DNA from 2 places in the Streptomyces boninensis genome. Region 1 is predicted to be linked to the other one. Evidence: riboswitches for the same ligand, from Rfam matches in the RefSeq annotation. Region 1 holds a riboswitch; the other holds the start of a gene.
What was found. A riboswitch is a leader RNA that binds a small molecule or an ion and turns the genes downstream of it on or off. The one in region 1 is predicted to bind S-adenosylmethionine.
Positions count from the first base shown of each region.

Region 2: another riboswitch for S-adenosylmethionine. It lies ahead of thrC (threonine synthase); the one in region 1 lies ahead of ACNNMR_RS10325 (aminotransferase class V-fold PLP-dependent enzyme).

Region 1 is NZ_CP183837.1:2,297,204-2,305,491, reverse strand. Features, by position in the region: gene ACNNMR_RS10345 (c-type cytochrome) at 1-137, shown strand, start outside; gene ACNNMR_RS10340 (Rieske 2Fe-2S domain-containing protein) at 173-1,219, shown strand; gene ACNNMR_RS10335 (cytochrome b) at 1,219-2,859, shown strand; gene trpD (anthranilate phosphoribosyltransferase) at 3,514-4,566, shown strand; SAM riboswitch class IV at 4,644-4,761, shown strand; gene ACNNMR_RS10325 (aminotransferase class V-fold PLP-dependent enzyme) at 4,807-6,162, shown strand; gene ACNNMR_RS10320 (glycerate kinase) at 6,274-7,434, opposite strand; gene ACNNMR_RS10315 (SLC13 family permease) at 7,445-8,288, opposite strand, start outside.
Region 2 is NZ_CP183837.1:4,409,294-4,417,581, reverse strand. Features, by position in the region: gene ACNNMR_RS20000 (DUF3263 domain-containing protein) at 7-240, opposite strand; gene otsB (trehalose-phosphatase) at 286-1,149, shown strand; gene ACNNMR_RS19990 (alpha,alpha-trehalose-phosphate synthase (UDP-forming)) at 1,166-2,581, opposite strand; gene ACNNMR_RS19985 (hypothetical protein) at 2,763-4,100, shown strand; gene ACNNMR_RS19980 (TetR/AcrR family transcriptional regulator) at 4,097-4,729, opposite strand; gene ACNNMR_RS19975 (glucosyl-3-phosphoglycerate synthase) at 4,777-5,730, opposite strand; SAM riboswitch class I at 5,882-6,016, shown strand; gene thrC (threonine synthase) at 6,033-7,316, shown strand; gene ACNNMR_RS19965 (MoaD/ThiS family protein) at 7,316-7,594, shown strand; gene ACNNMR_RS19960 (cold-shock protein) at 8,036-8,242, shown strand.

The sequences.
Region 1 (8,288 bases):
AAGAGCCGGGCGGCTTCGGCCTCGGCGGTCTCGGCCCTGTCAGCGAGGGTCTGTTCGCCTGGGTCATCGGCCTGGTGGCTCTCATCGCCGTCGCCTGCTGGGTCGCCGCGCACACCGCAAAGGCCAGGAAGTCATGAGTAGCCAGGCTGGATCAGAGAACGAGAAGACGGGGATGTCTTCAGAACACCTCCCAAGTGAGGCCGAGCACGGCCCGGCCGGCCAGGTGGCGGTAGCCGACCACGAGGATCCCTTCAAGGACCCCGGGCTGCCGGAGCACCAGCCGCGCAAGCAGGACATCGACGTCCGGGCCGCGAAGCGGTCCGAGCGCACGGTGGCGCTGCTGTTCACCGTCTCGATGCTCGCCACGGTCGGCTTCATCGCCAGCTTCGTGGCGTTCCCGGTCGACAAGATCACGTACGTCTGGCCGCTGGGGCACGTCAGCATCCTGCACCTGATGCTGGGCCTGACCCTCGGCATTGCGCTCTTCTGCATCGGCGCCGGCGCGGTCCACTGGGCCCGTACGCTGATGTCGGACGTCGAGATGGTCGACGAGCGGCATGACATCGAGGCCGACACCGAGACCCGCGCCAAGGTCTTCGCCGACTTCAAGGCGGGCGCCGAGGAGTCCGGCTTCGGCCGCCGCAAGCTGCTCCGCAACACCCTCTTCGGCGCGCTGACGCTGCTGCCGCTGTCCGGCGTCGTGCTGCTGCGCGACCTCGGCCCGCTGCCCGAGGACAAGCTGTTCCACACGCTGTGGGCCAAGGGCAAGCGGCTGATCAACGAGAACACCGAGGAGCCGCTGCGGCCCGAGGACATCACCCTCGGCTCGCTCGCCTTCGCCATGCCCGAGGGCCTGAAGAAGGACGACCACGACTTCAACGTCGAGATCGCCAAGGCCGCCCTGATGCTGGTCCGGATCCACCCGGACGACATCAAGGACAAGCAGTCCCTGGAATGGGGCCACGACGGCATCCTGGCGTACTCCAAGATCTGCACCCACGTGGGTTGCCCGGTCAGCCTGTACGAGCAGCAGACGCACCACGTGCTCTGCCCGTGCCACCAGTCGACCTTCGACCTGTCCGACGGTGCCAAGGTGATCTTCGGCCCGGCAGGCCACCCGCTGCCGCAGCTGCGGATCAAGGTGAACGACGACGGCTACCTCGAGGCGCTCGGCGACTTCGACGAGCCGGTGGGCCCGAGCTTCTGGGAGCGCGGCTGATGGCTACTGCAACTGACACCTCCACCAGTAACCGCCGCCCAGCGTCCAAGGGCGAGAAGGTCGCCGACTGGGCGGACGGCCGGCTGGGCATCTACGGCCTTGCCAAGGCCAACATGCGGAAGATCTTCCCGGACCACTGGTCCTTCATGCTGGGCGAGATCTGCCTCTACTCCTTCATCATCATCATCCTGACCGGCGTCTACCTGACGCTGTTCTTCAAGCCGTCCATGGCCCACATCGTCTACGACGGCTCGTACGGCCCGATGAACGGCATCCACATGACGGAGGCGTACGCCTCCACGCTGGACATCAGCTTCGACGTCCGCGGCGGCCTGCTGGTCCGGCAGATCCACCACTGGGCGGCGCTGATCTTCGTCGCGGCGATGGCCACGCACATGATGCGCGTGTTCTTCACCGGCGCGTTCCGCAAGCCGCGCGAGGTCAACTGGCTGTTCGGCTTCCTGCTGCTGGTCCTCGGCTGCGTCGCCGGCTTCACCGGCTACTCGCTGCCGGACGACCTGCTGTCGGGTACGGGCGTCCGGTTCATGGAGGGCGCGATCCTGGCGGTGCCGCTGGTCGGCACGTACCTGGCGATGTTCCTGTACGGGGGAGAGTTCCCCGGCACGGATGTCATCCCGCGGTTCTTCTCGATCCATGTGCTGCTGGTGCCGGGGATCATGCTGGGGCTGCTGGTGGCCCACCTGATCCTGGTCTTCTACCACAAGCACACGCAGTTCGCGGGGCCCGGCCGTACGAACAAGAACGTGGTCGGCATGCCGCTGCTGCCGATCTACATGGCGAAGGCGGGCGGGTTCTTCTTCCTCGTCTTCGGCGTGATCTCGATCATCGCGGGTGCGGTGACGCTCAACCCGATCTGGGTGCTGGGGCCGTACCGGCCCGACCAGGTCTCTACGGGCGCTCAGCCGGACTGGTACATGGGCTGGACTGAAGGCCTGATCCGTGCGATGCCGGGCCTGGAGTGGGTCATCCCAACGGGGCACACGATCAACTTCGGTGTCTTTGTGCCGCTGGTGGTGGTGAGCTTCATCCCGATCTCGATCGCGCTGTACCCGTTCTTCGAGTCCTGGCTGACCGGGGACAAGCGCGAGCACCACATCGCGGACCGGCCGCGCAATGCGCCTACGCGCACTGCCTTCGGTGTGGCCTGGCTGAGCTGGGTGTTCGTGTGCATGATCGCGGGTGGTAACGACATCTGGGCGACGCACCTCCATTTGTCGATCAACGCGATCACGTGGTTCGTGCGTATCGGCTTCTTCGTGGTGCCGCCGATCGTCTTCTGGATCACCCGGCGGATCTGTCTCGGCCTGCAGCGGCGCGACCGCGAAAAGGTGCTGCACGGGCGGGAGTCCGGCATCATCAAGCGGCTCCCGCACGGCGAGTTCATCGAGGTCCACGAGCCGCTCGCGCAGGAGGAGCTGCACCGCCTCACCTCGCACGACCAGTACCGCCCGATCGAGGCGGGCCCGAAGGTCGACGAGAACGGTGTCGTCCGCAAGCAGGGCGTCGTGGAGCGAGTCCGCACGAAGCTCTCGAAGAACTACTTCGGCGACGAGGGCCAGATCCCGAAGCCCACGGCGGAGGAGTTCCGCGAAGTGACCTCCGGTCACGGGCACCACTAGGCGCTGCGCGACTGGCTGCCACGCGGCCCCGCTCCTGCCTCCGGGCGGGGCGGGGCCGCTTGCCGTTGTGGGGGCGGCCGTCGCCGGCTGCGGCTGCGCTGTGGGTGGTGTTGTGCCCACCCGCCCGCCCGTTGCTGTCGCGGGCGGGGGTGGTGCGTGGCGCTCCGCTAGGTCGGGTCGGCGGCTCCTGCGATGGCGTTGGCACGTACGCTCCGCCCCCCAAGCATCGGCAGTAGCCCGCCCGGCAGCCCAGCGGCCCGCCCGCCCCTGCGGCCGTAACCAGGCGGCCCGCCCGTGCGCCAGCCCCGCCCGTGCGCCCGCCCGCCCCGACCACCCGCCCCACCCCCGCGTCGTCCGCCCTCCCGCAGCCCGGCAGACCAACCCGCCCCGCCCCCACCCCCCTTCCGCAGCCAGCCTCCCGTTTCCGGCGCCGCACCAAGAGCGCGACGGCGACGCAGCCGTCACCATCCGATGCCAAGCCGCCCATACAACCGGCCCCGCGACAGCAGCGGGCGGGTGGGTGGGTACAGCCGAAGGATGTCCGCAGTACGGGCACACGGCACCCAACCCCCCGAACCGCCGATAGGGTGCAGGGGTCAAGGCCGGGAGCGGAGGCGCGCCCGGCCGCGTAGGCCATCGCACAGGAGGGGACCCATGACCGCTGCCGCAGCCGCCGGAGGCACCCGCTCCTGGCCCGACGTGTTGAGCTCGTTGCTCGCCAAGCAGGATCTGTCCGCGGAGGACACCGCCTGGGCGATGGACCGCATCATGCAGGGCGAGGCCAGCAACGCCCAGATCGGCGCTTTCGTCGTCGCGCTCCGCGCGAAGGGCGAGACCGTCCAGGAGGTCGCCGGCCTCGTACGGACCATGTACGAGCACGCCAACACCATCCACGTGCCCGGCCCCACCGTCGACATCGTCGGCACCGGCGGCGACCGCGCGAAGACCGTCAACATCTCCACCATGTCCGCCATCGTCGTCGCCGGCACCGGCGCCAAGGTCGTCAAGCACGGCAATCGCGCCGCGTCCTCCGCCTCCGGCGCCTCCGACGTCCTCGAAAAGCTCGGCGTCAACCTCGAGCTCACCCCCGCTCGCGTCGCCGAAGTCGCCGCCGAAGCCGGGATCACCTTCTGCTTCGCGGTGAAGTTCCACCCTGCGCTGCGCCACGTCGCGCAGGCGCGCAAGGAACTCGGCATCCCGACGACCTTCAACGTCCTCGGTCCGCTCACCAACCCCGCCCAGGTCCGCGCCCAAGCCGTCGGCGTCGCCGACGCCCGCATGGCGCCGATCGTCGCCGGCGTCCTCGCGGAGCGCGGAAACTCCGCGCTTGTCTTCCGCGGCGACGACGGCCTCGATGAGCTGACCACGACCGCGACGTCGACGGTCTGGGTCGTACGCGACGGGCAGGTGTCGCAGCGGGGCTTCGATCCGCGGGACCTCGGCATCGAACTGGTGCCGGTGGAGGCGCTGCGGGGCGCCGATGCCTCGTACAACGCCGATGTCGCGCGGCGGCTGCTCGCCGGGGAGCCTGGGCCCGTACGGGACGCGGTGCTGCTGAATTCCGCTGCCGCGCTGGTCGCCCTCGAGCCTGGTGACGCCACGCTCGAAGAGCAGCTCGCCGCGGGCATCGCGCGGGCCGCCGAAGCCATTGACTCCGGTGCGGCCCAGCGCACGCTGGAGCGGTGGGTCGCCGCCAGCAACTCCTGACGCCTGCGCAGGACGGTTGTCCGCACTGCGGACAACCGTCTTGCGCTCTGCTGATCACATGGCATACTCCTGAACCAGGTCACGAGTGACAGCGATCAAGGCCCCGGCCCGCTGTCCGGCAACCCTCCGTCCGTGGCGGGGTGCCCCGGGTGATGACCAGGCCGCAGGCAGCAGGGTCTGCGGCAAGCGCGGATCCCTCTCACAGCAGCCAGGGATCCCTGGTCCAGGGAGAGCTCTGCCATGTCTGCACCCACTGTCGCCACCGCTTGTCTGCCCGTCCTCGGCCGCGATGTGCGCGTCCCGCTCGTCACGGGTGGGGAGGTCGAGTACGCCGCTCTCGACTACGCCGCCAGTGCGCCTGCGCTGCAGCGGGTGTGGGATGACGTGGCCGCGTACGCGCCGTACTACGGGAGTGTGCACCGGGGGGCCGGGTATCTGTCTCAGCTGTCGACGGATCTGTTCGAGAACAGCCGGGCTACGGTGGCGGAGTTCCTCGGGTGCCGGGCTGACGACCAGGTCGTTTTTACGCGGGCGACTACGGACTCGCTGAACTTGCTGGCGTCGGTGCTGCCCGCTGGGACCGAGGTCTACGTCTTCGAGACCGAGCACCACGCGGCGCTGCTGCCCTGGCAGCAGCGCAGCGACGTGACCGTCCGCTATCTCAGCGCCCCGCGATCGCCGCAGGCGGCGGTGACCGTGCTGTCGGAGGCGCTCGCCGCGCGGACGGGCGACGGGCCCGCGCTGCTGTGTGTCACCGGGGCCTCGAATGTCACCGGTGAGCTGTGGCCGGTGCGTGAGCTTGCGGCGGTGGCGCATCGGTACGGGGCGCGGATCGTGCTTGACGCGGCGCAGCTGGCGCCGCATCACCCGGTGGATGTCGCTGAGCTGGACGTCGACTGGGTGGCCTTCTCCGGCCACAAGCTGTACGCGCCCTTCGGTGCGGGTGTGCTCGCCGGCCGTACCGACTGGCTGCAGGCCGCCGAGCCGTACCTCGCGGGTGGTGGCGCGAGCCGTAAGGTCGCGCGGCGGGCGGACGGTGGCGTTGACGTCGAGTGGCACACGACCGCTGCCCGGCACGAGGCCGGATCCCCGAATGTGATCGGCGCGTACGCCATCGCCTCGGCCTGCAAGGCGCTGACCGAGGCAGGCTTTGATCAGCTGGTCGCGCGGGAGCGGGAGCTGATCGCGCGGGTTCGGGACGGGCTGGCGGAGATCCCGGAGGTGCGAGTGCTGTCGCTGTTCGGCGACGACTCCGAGCGAGTCGGCGTGCTGTCTTTCGTTGTTGACGGCTGGAACAGCTCGCACTTCGCGGCGGCGCTGTCGGCTGAGTACGGGATCGGCGTGCGGGACGGGCTCTTCTGCGCGCACCCGCTGCTGCGGGAGCTGCTTGGCGCGGATGACTCCGAGCAGGGGGAGTGCGGGGCGCCGGAGGCGGAGCCGGGGGAGCGGTCGCTGAATGCGATTCGGGTGAGCTTCGGTGCGGGGACGCCGGATGAGCATGTGGAGCGGTTCGTTGCGGCGGTGCGGACGCTCGTGCGGGATGGCGCGGCTTGGTCGTACCGGACTGAAGAGGGGCGCTGCGTGCCGGTCTCCTGAGTTGGGTGGGTGGGCCGGGCTGAGTTCCGCGACACTACCGAAGAAAACCGCTGTGGTCGGCCTGGGTAGGTTCCGGGGTTTTCTTCGGCAGCGTCGCTCCACTCAGCCCTCCTAGGCGGCCAGGCGGGCTCCCAGGCGGAGGAGTTCCAGGGCTCGCTCCGTGGCGTCGGTCAGGTTTTCGCGGCCGGAGGCCAGGGCTTCTTGTAGCGTTACCGGGCCCGGGAGGATGCCGGCGTATGCGTCGACGCCCATGGCGCGTACCTCGCGGGCGCCTGCGCCGATCGTGCCGGCCAGTGCCAGCACTGGGCGGCCTGCGGCCTTTGCGCGGCGGGCTACCTCTGCGGGGACCTTGCCGCGGGGGGTCTGGTGGTCGAGGGCGCCCTCTGCTGTGATCACCAGGTCTGCCGCCGCCAGGCGGGCGTCCAGGTCGAGGTGGTCGAGCAGGACCTCGAAGCGGGGGCGGAGTTGGGCGCCGAGCGCCGCCAGGCCCGCCCCCAGGCCGCCGGAGGCGCCTGTGCCCAGGCCCGTGCGGAGGTCGGAGGCGACGGCGAAGTCGCGGGTCAGGATGGTCGCCCAGCGTTCCAGGGCCGTGTCCAGCTCCTCCACCTGGGCGGGGGATGCGCCCTTCTGCGGGCCGAAGACGCGTGCCACGCCGCGCGGACCGCAGAGGACGTTGTACGGGTTGCAGGCCACCTGGAGGTCCGTGCCGAAGAGGCGCGGGTCGAGGCCTGAGGTGTCGATGCGGGACAGGCGTGCCAGGTGGCGGCCGCCGCGGGGGAGTTCGCGGCCGTCCGCGTCCAGGAGTCGTGCGCCCAGGGCTTGGAGGGCGCCTGCGCCGCCGTCCGACGTGCCCGAGTCGCCGCAGCCGATCAGGATCCGGGGGACGCCGGCGTCCAGGGCGGCGCGGATCAGCTGGCCTACGCCGTACGTCGTCGTCGCGCCCGGGTCGCGGCGGTCGCGGGGGACGAGGGAGAGGCCGGCGATCGCGGCCATCTCCACCACCGCTGTGCCGATCTCGCCCGAGCCGAGGAGGGCGAAGTGGGTGTCCACCGGGGTGCCGACCGGGCCCGTCGCCCGGTGCTGCAGCAGGGCGCCGCCGGTCGCGGTCGCCAGCGCTGCCGCCGTACCCTCGCCGCCGTCCACCAGTGGGATCAGGTCCGTCTCCGCGTCGGGGACCACGCGGCGGACGCCCTCGGCGATGGCCTCCGCGGCGTGTTCGGCGGAGAGGGACTCCTTGAAGCCTGAGGGGGCGATGGCGTAACGGGTCATCATGTGGAGCTCCTTATCGCGTGGTCGGCACGCCGAGCAGCGGCCAGACGTAGAGGGCGAAGGCGAGGATCAGGGCCGCGGTGAGGGGGGCCAGGAGGGCGGCTACGCGCAGCAGGTCGCGGGGGGTGTAGCCGGGGACGTCGGGGAGGTCCGCGAAGAGGGCTACTGGTTTTGCGGAGGCGGGGAGGGTCTGGCAGAAGCCGGCTGCCGCGGTGGAGGCCAGTGCCGCGGCTACCGGGTTCACGCCCGCGGTGAGGGCGGCGGCTACGACCAGGGGGACCAGGACGCTGGAGCGGGCCGAGCGGGACTGGAGGATGAGGTGCGCGGCGGTTGATACGGCTACTACGACGGCCAGGAACAGCCACGGTGGCGCCGTCCCGCCTCCTGGTAGGCCGCCTACCAGCCATTTCGCGGCGCCGGACTCGGAGAGGGCTACACCCATGGCCATCGTGGCGGCCATGAAGAGGAGCATTGACCAAGGGACCGTTTTGAGGGCGTCCTTCAGGCGTACGGTGCCGAGGGCTGGTGACGACGCCACCACCGCGCCGATCAGGGCTACTACCGCCGGTGGGACCAGGTGCAGGGGCTCGCTGCACCAGAGTGCTACCACTACCGCCAGGAGGACGGCCGTGCGCTGTTCCGCGGTGGTGAGCTTGCCGGTGACCGGGGTTTCGCTGTGCTGCTGGATGTCGGCCGCGGTGATGGCGATCGGGCCCGTACGGTCCGCGCGGCGGGTGGTCGACCAGAGGACCACCTCGGCTGCGAGGTGGGAGGAGACCACCGCCAGTGGCAGGCCCAGGAGGAGCCACTGCACGAAGTCGATGCGGTCGCCCGTCGTGTCCCAGAGGACCGAGACC
Region 2 (8,288 bases), 2.1 Mb from region 1:
CGAGTCTCACCGCCGCTCCCTGCGGGCCTCCCGCAATCGGCGCAGGCGATTGACCGTGACCGGGTCCTGCGCGAGCGCGCGCGGGTCGTCGAGCAGCGCGTTGAGCAGCTGGTAGTAACGCGTGGGCGACATCCCCAGCTCCTCCCGTATCGCCCGCTCCTTCGTCCCGGGGCCGTCCCAGGGGCGCCGCTCCAGCGCCAGCACGGCGAGATCCCGCTCCGTCAGCGCCTCACTGCTCATGGCCGCGACGATACCGCTCGGGTACGACACCGATAGGCTCCAGGCATGGGCAGCCACCGACTCCCCGTACCCGCCACCGAGGCAGGCCGCGCCGGCCTCGACGCGCTTCTCACTCATCCCGAACAGGCCCTGCTCGCCCTCGACTTCGACGGCACGCTGGCCCCCATCGTCGCCGACCCGGACTCCGCCCGGGCGCACCCCGGCGCGGTCGCCGCGCTCGGCCGCCTCGCCCCCCGTCTCGGCTCGGTCGCCATCATCACCGGCCGCCCGGCCGCGGTCGCCGTCCGCTACGGCGCCTTCGCCGGGGCTCCCGGCCTCGACCGCCTTGTCGTCCTCGGCCACTACGGCGCGGAGCGCTGGGACGCCGCCACCGGACTGGTGCGCGCCCCCGCCCCGCATCCGGGGGTGGCGGCGGTACGGGCCGAGCTGCCCGGCGTGCTCGACAAGGCGGGGGCCTGGCGCGGCACCTGGATCGAGGACAAGGGCCGCGCCGTCGCCGTGCACACGCGGCGGGCCGAGGACCCGCAGGCCGCGGTGGAGCTGCTCCGCGAGCCGCTGACCGCGCTGGCCGCCGACCACGGGCTGGTGGTGGAGCCGGGCCGGTTCGTGCTGGAGCTGCGCTCACCCGGCATGGACAAGGGCGTAGCCCTAGCCGACTACGCCCGCGAGCGCGGCGCCCGAACCGCCGTCTACGGCGGCGACGACCTGGGCGACCTGGCCGCCTTCGACGCGGTGGACGCACTGCGCGGGGAGGGCCTGACCGGCCTCACGGTGTGCAGCGGCAGCGCGGAGGTGGTGGCGCTGGCCGAACGAGCGGATCTCGTCGTGGACGGTCCCGACGGGATGGTGGGGCTGTTGGACGCGCTGGCAGAGGCGATGGGCGCGGCTGAGCGGGGCGGCGGCGGATAACTCGGCGGCGCCGGGGTCAGTCCGGCTTCCCCGGCCCCTCCCGTAGCGCGTCCAGCTGCTCCATGAACCACGCCGCGGGCGGCAGCGTGGTCGCCGTCGCGGCCAGGCGCTTGGTGCGTTCCGCGCGCTCCTCGGGCTCCATGACGAGCCCCTCGTGCAGGGCGCGGGCGGTCTGCTCGACGTCGTACGGATTCACCGTCAGGGCGTCCTCGCCCAGCTCGGCGTACGCGCCCGCCTCCCGCGACAGCACCAGGGCGCAGCCGTCGTCGGAGACCACCGGGATCTCCTTGGCGACCAGGTTCATGCCGTCCCTGATGGGGTTCACCAGCGCCACGTCGGCGATCCGGTAGGCGGCGAGGGAGCGGGCGAAGTCGTCCTTGACGTGCAGTACGACCGGGCGCCAGCCCGGGGTCCCGTACCGGGAGTTGATCTCCTCGGCGACCCGCTCGACCTCGGCGGTGTAGTCCCGGTAGACGGCCAGGTCCTGCCGGGACGGATAGGCGAACGCCAGGTGCACCACCCGCTCGCGGTGCTCGGGGTGGTCGCGCAGCAGCGCCTCGTAGGCGCGCAGCCCGCGGACGATGTTCTTCGACAGCTCGGTCCTGTCCACCCGTACGACCGTCCTGCGGCCCTCGCCGCCGATCTCCGCCCGCAGCGCGGCCATCCGCTCGGCCACGTCGGCGCGCTGCGAACGGGCGCGCAGGAAGTCCGCGTCGGCTCCGAGCGCGTGCACGCCGAGCCACGTCCCCTGGGTGTCCCCGAACCGCTCCTCGCAGCAGCGGGCGAACGCCTCCGCCCACCGCTCGGTGAGGAAGGCGGCGCGGTCGGCGCCGAGGATGCCCTGCAGGAGCTGCTCGGCGATGTCGTCGGGGAGGATCCGGAAGTAGTCCGGCGGGGCCCACGGGGTGTGCGAGAAGTGCCCGATGCGCAGGTCGGGGCGGCGCTCGCGGAGCAGCCCGGGGACGAGGCACAGGTGGTAGTCCTGCACGACGACCGCGGCGCCCTCCGCCGCCTCCTCGGCGATGGCGGCGGCGAAGGCTTCGTTGTACGCCTCGTACGCCGCCCACTTCCGCCGGAAGGCGGCGTCGAAGACGGGTTCCAGCGGGGTCTGGTAGAGCTGGTGGTGGATGAACCACAGCACCGAGTTGGCGATGTCGTTGTAGGCCGCGTGGAAGGTCTCCGCCGGGATGTCCAGCATCCGCACGGCCTGCCCGCCGGTGTCCTCCTCGGCCAGCCGCGCCCCGCCGCGCCGCGCGGCCTCCCGGTCGTCGTCGCTCAGCGCCGCGCACACCCACAGTGCCCCGGCGTCCGGCCCGATGGCGCTCAGCCCGGACACCAGCCCGCCGCCGCCGCGCTTGGCCTCGCGGCCGGCGTACGAGACGGGCCCGCGGTTCGAGGCGACGACTACCTGCGCTCCGTGCGTAGCGACCATGCGACGAGCCTAGCCGGGCGGCGGATCGCGCAAACGTTCGCGCCTGCGGTGCGCGCGGTCCCGTGCAAGTTTCTTTGGATTATTTGCGCTGCTCAGCGCCATGATCTCGCGCGAATCATTGACGTAACGCTAAACGCTCTCTAGATTCGCGCCACTCTCTTCGACGTGAACAGGAGCGTTCATGCGCGCACTACGCCGCACCGTGCTTTCGGTGGTCGCGGTGGTGCTGGGCAGCACCCTGCTGGCGCCCGGGGCCGCGGAGGCCGGAACGCAGGCTTCCGCGAAGCCCTCCCCACCGGACTCCTCGTGCTTCTGGACCGGGCCCTTCACCCCGGACCAGGAGCGCTTCAACTTCGCCTACCTGGACACCAAGGCGCTGTACTGGTCCACCCACTACACCCTCCCCGAGGGCGCCCGGCTCACCCTGGACGGCCGCTACGCGCACGCCAGATACCAGTCGCTCAACAGCTACTCCGCGACCACCGCGGTACCGCTGACCGCGCTCAACGACCAGCAGATCGCCCCGGACCGCGGCTCCCGCAACCCCTTCCTGACCGGCGCCGACCGCACCTTCCCCAAGCGCGACTGGACCGTCGGCGTATCCCCGAAGACTCCGCCGTCCGACCCCGCGCAGGCCGCGCAGAACACCCTGTACGCCGGGCAGCCGGGCACCACCGCGCAGTCCCTCATCTACCGCGTGTACGTCCCGGACCGGGGCCGCGACGGCACCGGCGGCGTCGGGCTGCCGGAGCCGGTGCTCACGCTCGCCGACGGGGCGAAGCTGCGCGGCCGGGCGCTGTGCGACGCGGTCAGCCCGGACCACGATTCGCTCGGCCCGCGGGTCCGGCCGATCGAGGAGTACCGCGTCGACTACGAGCAGCCGGGCAAGCCGGCCGGCTTCCCCGCCGAGAAGCGGGTGGAGTGGCATTCCTCGTACACCCCGGAGTGGATCCGGCAGTGCGAGTACTACGACCGCTGCGCGCCGGCGCCGCCGCGGGGCGTCGGGCAGTACTCCAACCTCGACAACTCCTACGTGTCCGCGCGGCTGAACCGGAAGCTGGGCCCGGTTGTGGTGCTGCGCGGCAGGATGCCGAGCACCCCGGCCACGTACGACGGCGGGCACCGCATGACGGCCGGGCAGCTGCGCTACTGGTCGATGTGCACGTACGAGGCCTGGAGCACGAAGGTCGACGGCCCGCAGAGCTGCGCCTATGACGAGCAGATCCACCCGGACCGGCGCGGCCGGTTCACCGTCGTCGTATCGCGGCCCGAGGACCGGCCGCGCAATGCCAGGGCGGCGTGCGGCGTGAAGTGGCTCGCCTGGCCGGAGCGGGGCGACGGCGCGGGGCACCTGGATGACGCGTTCGTGATGATGCGCAACATGCTGCCGGCCGACGGCTTCACGCAGACCCCGGCGCAGACCCGCACCGGGGACGACGAAGCCGCGGTGATGGGGCCGTATCTGCCGCGCGGCGTGCACATGAGCACCCAGCGGGCCGAGGGGATGGGCTGCGGTTAGGGCCCGTCCGGCCCGTCCAGCGAGGTGCAGAGCTGCTCCAGCAGCCGCTCGAAGCGCGCGTCCAGCTCCCGTACCGGGATGTCGAATTCCTTGGCGAGCTGGGCGCGCGTGAGCACATAGCCGTAGTTCACCGACTTCAGGAAGGTGTGCAATGCGACCGGGTCGGCGTCCGGCACGACCCGGCCGCTCGCGATGTCCTCCCGCAGCCGCTCCTGGGTCAGGTCGCGGTGCGGCATCAGCTGCAGGCCGGGGTCCTTCTCCTGCAGCAGGAGCAGCTTCAGCCGGATCGACGGCAGGTGGCGCAGGCAGCCGCGCAGCGAGCGCACCACCCGGGCGCCGAAGCGGGCGGGGCCCTTCTTGATCAGCAGCTCGGCGTGGCGGTCGGCGGCGCCCCGAGTGAGCGCGGAGCGCAGCAGGTCACGCCGGGAGCCGAAGTAGTGGTAGACGAGGCCGCGGTTCACGCCGGCGCGGTCGGCGACCTCCCGCAGGTTCAGGCCCGCCAGCACGCCGTCGCGCTCGATCAGCTCCAGCGCGGCCTGCTCCAGCAGCCGGCTCGTGGCCTCGGCGTCCATCGCCGCCTTGCTCTGCCCGCCCACTCGTGTCTCCCGTTCGCCGCCGACGGCTGCCACGACCGTACGCGACCTGCGGCGGCGGGGGCACGGGCGCGGCCGCGGCGTCAGGCGGCCCGCCGCTCCGCGTACTCCGGGATCTCGGCCATCGGCGGGCGTTCCTCGGTGTCGACCGCGTGGGTACGGGGCACGAAGCCACCGTCGTCGCCGCGGTCGAATTGCGTCAGCCGGGGGCGTACGAGATGGCCGCGGGTCAGGCGGAGCTGGGCGGTGCGGTAGATGGCGGCGGCCATGCGGCCGAGGGCCTGGCTGTCCTGGTGGCGGTGGTGGCGGGTGCCTACGTCGACCTGGGCCAGGGCGTCCAGGCCCGCCAGGTGGAGGGCGTCGATCAGGAGGCCCAGCTCGACGCCGTAGCCGACCGGGAAGGGCAGGCGCTCCAGCAGCGACCGCCGCGCCGCGTATTCGCCGCCCAGCGGCTGGACGAAGCCCGCCAGCTGCGGCCAGTGGAGGTTCAGGAGGGGGCGGGCGACCAGCTCGGTCACCCGGCCGCCCTGACCGGGGGTGCCGTCCAGAGGGCGGTCGTACACCGCCTTCACGAAGGACACGTCCGGCTCCGTCAGGAGCGGGCCGACGATGCCCGACACGAACGTCGTATCGAAATCCCGCAGGTCAGCGTCCACGAAGCAGACGATTTCGCCCGTCGTCGCCAGCAGCGAGCGCCACAGCACCTCGCCCTTCCCCGGCACCGCCGGGATCCGCGGGAGCACCTCGTCCCGGTGCACCACCCGCGCCCCCGCCGCCTGAGCCACCTTCGCGGTGGCGTCCGCGGAGCCGGAGTCCAGCACCACCAGCTCGTCGACCAGCGGCACCGCCGTCATCAGCTCCGCGCGGATCGCCGCGACGATCGCGCCGACCGTCGCCTCCTCGTTCAGCGCGGGGAGGACCACGCTGACCGTGCCCGCCCGGCCCAGGGCCTGTTTCGCGGCCAGAAGCGTGGACAGCGGCCGGTCGGCCGCCGACCAGGAACGGCGGCCGATCCAGCGCTCCACCTCGGCAAGCACGTGCGAGCCTCCCCTTGTGTGATGCGTCTCGCGGTTCGGACGACTATCTCAACTGTCACTGGCTTCGGTTACAGTCTTGAACAGCGTGTGTGATCGCCGCATGTCGGGGTGGTCAGTCGCGCGGACACACTCTTGAATAACAACCGCATAGCGCTCATCCAGAGGGACAGAGGGAACGGCCCGTTGAAGTCCCGGCAACCCTCCGACCGGCCTCAATGCAGAGGTCCACGGCGGAGATGGTGCCAATTCCGTCCTGCGGCGAGGTCCGTCGCGGGGAAGATGAGGAGAGAGGCCTCTGCTTCATGGCTGTACAGACGTTTGCCCCCGCCACCGAGACCGACCTCGGCCCCGCCGCGGCCCTGTCCTGTCGCGAATGCGGCCACCGCGTGCCACTCGGCCCGGTTTTCGCCTGCGAGGAGTGTTTCGGCCCCCTCGAAATCGCCTACGACCTGCCGACCGGTGACCCGGAGGCGCTGCGCCAGCAGATCGCCGCGGGCCCGAAGAGCATCTGGCGGTACGCGCCCCTGCTCCCCGTCCCGGCCGATGTCGCGGACAAGCCGAATCTGAACCCGGGCTTCACCAAGCTGATCGAGGCCGACCGCCTCGCCGCCGAGCTGGGCGTCGAGGCCGGGAAGCTGTTCGTCAAGGACGACTCCGGCAATCCGACCCACTCCTTCAAGGACCGGGTTGTCGCGATCGCCGTCGAGGCCGCCCGCGCCTTCGGCTTCACCACGCTCTCCTGCTCCTCCACCGGCAATCTCGCCGGTGCCGTCGGCGCCGCCGCCGCCCGGGCGGGCCTGCGCTCCTGCGTCTTCATCCCGTACGACCTGGAGCAGGGCAAGGTCCTGATGGCCGCGGTCTACGGCGGCGAGGTCGTCGGCATCGAGGGCACGTACGACGACGTGAACCGCTTCTGCTCCGAGCTGATCGGCGACCCGATCGGCGAGGGCTGGGGCTTCACCAACGTCAACCTGCGGCCGTACTACGCGGAGGGGTCGAAGACCCTCGCGTACGAGATCTGCGAGCAGCTCGGCTGGCGCCTGCCGGACAACATCATCGTCCCCGTCGCCTCCGGCTCCCAGCTCACGAAGATCGAGAAGGGGCTCAAGGAGCTCATCAAGCTCGGCCTCGTCGAGGACAAGCCCTTCAAGATCTTCGGGGCCCAGGCCGAGGGCTGCTCGCCGGTGTCGCGGGCGTACAAGGACGGGCACGACGTGGTCCGCCCGGTCCGGCCCGACACCATCGCCAAGTCCCTGGCCATCGGCAACCCCGCCGACGGTCCTTACGTCCTCGACATCACCCGCCGTACGGGTGGCGCCGTGGAGGACGTGAATGACGACCAGGTCGTCGACGCCATCAAGCAGCTGGCCCGCACCGAGGGCGTCTTCGCGGAGACCGCCGGCGGCGTGACCTTCGGCGTACTGAAGAAGCTGGTCGAGGACGGCCGCATCAGCCCCTCCGAGACCACCGTCGCGATCAACACCGGCGACGGCCTCAAGACCCTCGACGCGGTCGCCCCCACCACCGGGCCGACCGCCACCATCCGCCCGAACCTCGACTCCTTCCGAGAGGCTGGTCTCGCCTAATGAGCGTGAACGTCCGAATCCCGACCATCCTGCGCACCTACACGGGCGGCCAGGCGGAGGTCGCCGCCGAGGGCGCGACCCTCGCCGACGTCCTCGCCGACCTGGAGAAGAACCACACCGGCATCGGCGCCCGGGTCCTCGACGACCAGGGCAAGTTGCGCCGCTTTGTGAACGTCTACGTCAACGATGATGATGTTCGCTTCGCCTCCGGCCTGGAGACTCCCACGCCTGATGGGGCCGGGGTTTCCATCATCCCGGCCGTCGCGGGCGGTTGCTGAGCCCGTACGCCCCGTCACAGCCCCGCCGCGCGGCCTCGCGCGGCGGGGCTTTGCTGTGATGTACGGGACACCGGCGCGCGTCCGGTGCGGTGCGTAACGGGTGCGGCGGCGCGATAGGGTTGAGTTGATCCCAGCGCAGACCATGCCCAACGCATATGAGAACGCGACAACTTATGCCCGCATCGGGTGTACGAATTGTCGCGATGGCGGGTTATGCCCGGCCCGAATTGCCCTGGAGCGCGGGGAGTTGAGCCGAAAAATACCGATCGGCTGTGCCCAGAATTCTCGTCCGATTGACCTGTTGCAGACGGCACTCGTGCAGATACATTCAGCCGCGGTCGACGCGTTCCGGCGCACGCCCCCGGCACGGGCGGGGGGTGAGGTCTGACCCGGGTCCGCGGAGCGCGGGCCTGTGTAGGGCCAGTAATAGGGGAGTTAGGAATGGCTCAGGGCACCGTCAAGTGGTTCAACGCGGAGAAGGGGTACGGCTTCATCGCGGTCGACGGTGGTGCGGATGTTTTCGTCCACTACAGCGCGATCCAGATGGACGGTTACCGCACCCTCGAGGAAGGCCAGCGGGTCGAGTTTGAGATCTCGCAGGGCCAGAAGGGGCCGCAGGCAGACATGGTCCGGGTCGCAGCCGGCTAGTCGTCCCGCACAAAGGCTTCTCCAGGGGCCGTCCCGCTGCTCAGGC